DNA from 2 places in the Neobacillus pocheonensis genome. Region 1 is predicted to be linked to the other one. Evidence: predicted binding sites of a transcription regulator. Region 1 holds the regulator's gene; the other holds the start of a gene.
The links. Region 1 encodes NrdR, which represses ribonucleotide reductase genes. Its sites were predicted from a motif close to AACACNATATATNGTGTT; they were not measured.
Positions count from the first base shown of each region.

Region 2: the regulator NrdR is predicted to act here: its motif matches at 1,136-1,153, upstream of ABES02_RS21140 (vitamin B12-dependent ribonucleotide reductase).

Region 1 is NZ_JBCNAD010000035.1:43,422-45,629, reverse strand. Features, by position in the region: gene speD (adenosylmethionine decarboxylase) at 1-115, shown strand, start outside; gene ABES02_RS19755 (hypothetical protein) at 229-609, shown strand; gene nrdR (transcriptional regulator NrdR) at 701-1,162, shown strand; gene ABES02_RS19745 (replication initiation and membrane attachment family protein) at 1,207-2,208, shown strand, end outside.
Region 2 is NZ_JBCNAD010000039.1:18,925-21,132, reverse strand. Features, by position in the region: gene ABES02_RS21145 (lipoate--protein ligase family protein) at 1-798, shown strand, start outside; gene ABES02_RS21140 (vitamin B12-dependent ribonucleotide reductase) at 1,184-2,208, shown strand, end outside.

The DNA.
Region 1 (2,208 bases):
CCCGAATATTGCGGCTGATTATATTGCTGAAGCGTTAAATGCCGAAACACGTGAGAATATTGAAATTCCACGCGGAATGGGTCCTGTTCAAGTAAAACAAGCACGAGTTCTTTAAATCCTAATAAAAATAAACAGCGTAAGAGGTGTATATTTCAATACACCTCTTTTTATATTTTTACTGTAATGTTGTACACTATAATAAAATGTGTATAATTGCAGGGGGTTTTTATGGCTAATTTATTTACTCGGTTTAAAAGAGAAATTGAAACATCTGAAAGAAACACAGATGCTTCACTGAAAACACATTATTATAAGGCTACGCTTAATCAATTATTTGATTCAGTCGAAAAAATGTTTCGAGAAGACGCTGATTGCCGGATTATGACTGTTTCGAAAGAACATGGGGAGATTGCAGTTGAAATCAGTAAACCCTTTTCGTGCTTCCTTATAGCGACTATTGTGACTGTAAAGCCAATGCAAACAGCGATTGATTTTAATATTTCCACCGAGAAATTCTCACTGTTTGGTAGCTATCCAAGCTTGAAAAAACGAATCAACTCTTATTACGAGCGAATGAATCAATTACATACAAGTATTAAAAACTCCTAATACTTCTACTTGTGAAAAGGTATTCTTTTTTATAAGATAATAGTATGAATATTGTACGGATTTATTGTGGAGAGTTGGAGTTGATTAGCAAATGAAATGCCCTTCATGTCAAAATTATGGTACTCGTGTGCTCGATTCTCGCCCTGTTGATGAGGGTCGGGCGACAAGAAGAAGACGCGAGTGTGAAGAATGCGGATATCGCTTTACTACCTTTGAGAAAATCGAAGAGATTCCTTTAATTGTCGTGAAGAAGGAAGGTACAAGGGAAGAATTTAGCCGCGATAAAATTCTGCGTGGACTTATAAAAGCCTGTGAGAAGCGCCCTGTTGCCCTTAAGGAATTAGAGGATATTACGCATGGAGTGGAAAAAGCACTTCGTAGCCAGGGTATTTCAGAAATTAAAAGTGAAGAGATTGGCGAAATGGTCATGGACAGATTGGCGCATGTCGACGAAGTTGCCTATGTCCGCTTTGCTTCTGTATATCGTCAATTTAAAGATATAAATGTGTTTATTCAGGAATTAAAGGAACTGATTAATAAAGAGAAATCTTGAGGGAGCAGTAGCTCTCTTTTTAAATTAAAGGAGAGTTGAATGGTATGGCGCAGCATTGGCAGGAAATTCTTCCTATCGACCGTTATATTGTAGGAGCGAATGGGCTCTTGCATGATTATGACAGAAAAGTGCTGACGTTTTTATATCAGCCTTTGATTGGTTCGGCCTGTTTTAGTGTATATATGACACTTTGGGCGGAGTTAGAGGAAAATAGACTTTGGTCGGAATCCTCCACCCATCACCTATTAATGAATTTGACAGGCATGAATTTAAAAGAAATTTATGAAGCTCGATTAAAGCTGGAGGGTATTGGTTTATTAAAAACATATATGCAAATGGATGAAGGTGAACGGTCATTTATTTATGAGCTTCATCCGCCTTTAAATCCCGAACAGTTCTTTTTAGATGGGATGTTAAATATTTATCTTTATCGAAAAATTGGAAAAAACCATTATGCTCGCCTGAAGCGGTTTTTTTCTGATCATAAGAAGCCGGACGAGAAAGAGTATTTGGAAGTGACGAAAGCTTTCCAGGAAGTGTTTGCCTCCTCCCTGCCTGGAAGTATGCAATATTTACAGGACCATTCTGCCGAACTGGATGTTGAAGATAATAAACAATTTATTGGCCGTTATGAGCCAAGTGGGATTCAAGTCAATGGTGATACATTTGATTTTGAAATGCTGTTGGCTGGACTAAATGAATCGCTTGTTCCAAGGAAAGCGTTAACCCAGAAGGTAAAAGAAGTGATTAGCAATTTGGCATTCTTATATATGATTGATCCTCTGCAAATGAAAAACATTATTTTTAGCGCACTAAATGAATCAAATGAAATCGATATTGAAGAATTACGAAAAGGTGCCCGTGATTGGTATCAATATGTGAATCATGATCAGCTCCCTAACCTAATTGAACGGACTCAGCCGGCTGTTCAGCAAGTTCAAGTAACGGAGCCCAAGACTCAAGAAGAAAAACTAATCCGTTATCTTGAAACGACTTCACCTTTACAGGTTTTAAAGGACCTCTCCGGAGGGGGAGAGCCTTCAAAA
Region 2 (2,208 bases), on a different contig from region 1:
AGTTCACCATCCTTTAATATGGCGTTAGATGAAGCATTGTTGGACTGGCATAGTGAAGGGAAAATTCCGCCAGTAATCCGTTTCTATGGCTGGAATCCTCCTACATTATCTGTCGGATATTTTCAAAAAGTAGAAAAAGAAATTGATATGGAGGCAGTAAAGGCACACCAACTGGGTTTTGTCAGAAGACCTACTGGCGGACGAGGGGTGCTGCATGAGCATGAACTTACATATAGTGTGATTGTTTCAGAGGACCATCCAGAAATGCCTAAAACTGTCACAGAGGCTTACCGCGTGATTTCGGAAGGAATTTTAAAAGGGTTTCACCATTTAGGACTAGAAGCTTATTTTGCTGTTCCAAAAACAGCGGAAGAACGTGATGCTCTAAAAAACCCCCGTTCTGCTGTGTGCTTTGATGCCCCGAGCTGGTATGAGCTTGTGGTAGAGGGCAGGAAAGTGGCAGGCAGTGCACAAACGCGGCAGAAGGGCGTTATTCTTCAACACGGATCGATTCTATTAGATTTGGATGAAGAGAAACTGTTTAGCTTATTTAAGTATCCGAGTGACCGCGTAAAGGAACGGATGAAGAAGGCCTTTAAAGACAAAGCGGTTGCGATTAATGCGATTAGTCCAAGGAGGATTACGCTGGAGGAAGCCAAGGAAGCGTTTTATAAAGGATTTGCCGAAGGGCTGAATATTGAACTGGAATCGTATCAGTTGAATGAAGAAGAATTAGCGTACGTTAATAAAATTGCGAAAGAACGTTATGAAAATGATGAGTGGAATTTTAAAAGGTAATAAAGGCGAATTGACTCGCCTTTTTTTAATGCACTGAAATTTCCTCAATTGCCTTTGTCCAATGATCCCATTTTAGATAGATAAATAAATCTCAAACCTCAAAAATTGCTAAATTTTGCTGTTTTTTGCCGAAAAACCTATGAAATCTTTTATTTTCTTTTAATCTTATTTGTTTTTAAGTTTGACAAAATCGATGTTTTTTGCGTTGTCTACAATATATAGTAGTGTCGAAAATATTTTCGGTACCATATATTGATTTTTAGTTGATTTATTCTGCGATTCTATGTTAACTTATGTTTATTAAGACAACTAGATATAGCATAGCTTACTAGAATCTGACACAATATACAGAATTTATTAATTGTAAATAGAAGGAGATGTTTTCATGTCTATAGTTTTTAGACAAAAAATGAATATCGATTTTGAGAGGTTGAATGAGGACATCCGCTTGTTTCCCCAAGTGCACCCAGTAACCCCAGATATGAAAATTACCCACAAGGGCGTTTCACGATTGGTCATGCTTGATCGATATACCTTTAAAGATACTGCAAAAATTACCCTGACGAATGGTGACTTTGTTGTTTTAACTATTAAGGAAGACCCTAAATTCCCAGCACGTGGTCTTGGCACCATCATGGAGATTGACTGGGAGAATAAAAAGGCAAAGGTTTTAGTGGAAGAGGAATTCAGAGGTGTTCTGGATGACCCACAGGAATCTGAAACTGGACTTATCTGGCGCTCGCTTGACATAATCGAAAAGCCATTGGAGCTTTTCTACGAGCAGATTGCCAAAAGGAATGCAACTGGTCTAGCATCGGTTGAAGAAACAGAAGAGAAGCGGATTGAATGGACTGAAAAGTTTTATCAAGAGCTTGTGAATATGAACTTCATTCCGGCTGGACGCGTTCTCTATGGAGCGGGGTCAGGAACAGAGGTTACATTCTTCAACTGCTACGTAATGCCGTTTGTTCCGGACTCTCGTGAAGGGATCTCAGACCACCGTAAGCAGGTTATGGAGATTATGAGTAGGGGCGGTGGTGTTGGTACGAACGGTTCGACATTAAGACCTCGTAACACCTTGGCTAGGGGTGTAAATGGTAAGTCATCCGGGTCGGTTTCTTGGCTGGATGATATTGCGAAACTCACTCACCTAGTTGAACAGGGTGGGTCAAGACGTGGGGCTCAAATGATCATGTTGGCGGATTGGCACCCAGACATTATTGAATTCATTATTTCAAAAATGCAAAATCCAAGAATTCTACGATTCTTAATTGAAAATACAAACGATGAAACAATTAAAAAACATGCAAAAGATAAGCTAAAGTTAACTCCACTTACACTTCAAGAAACAGCAATGTACCAAGGAATTGTGAATTATAAAAACATTCCTGGCTTAGGTGGTTTTAGTGA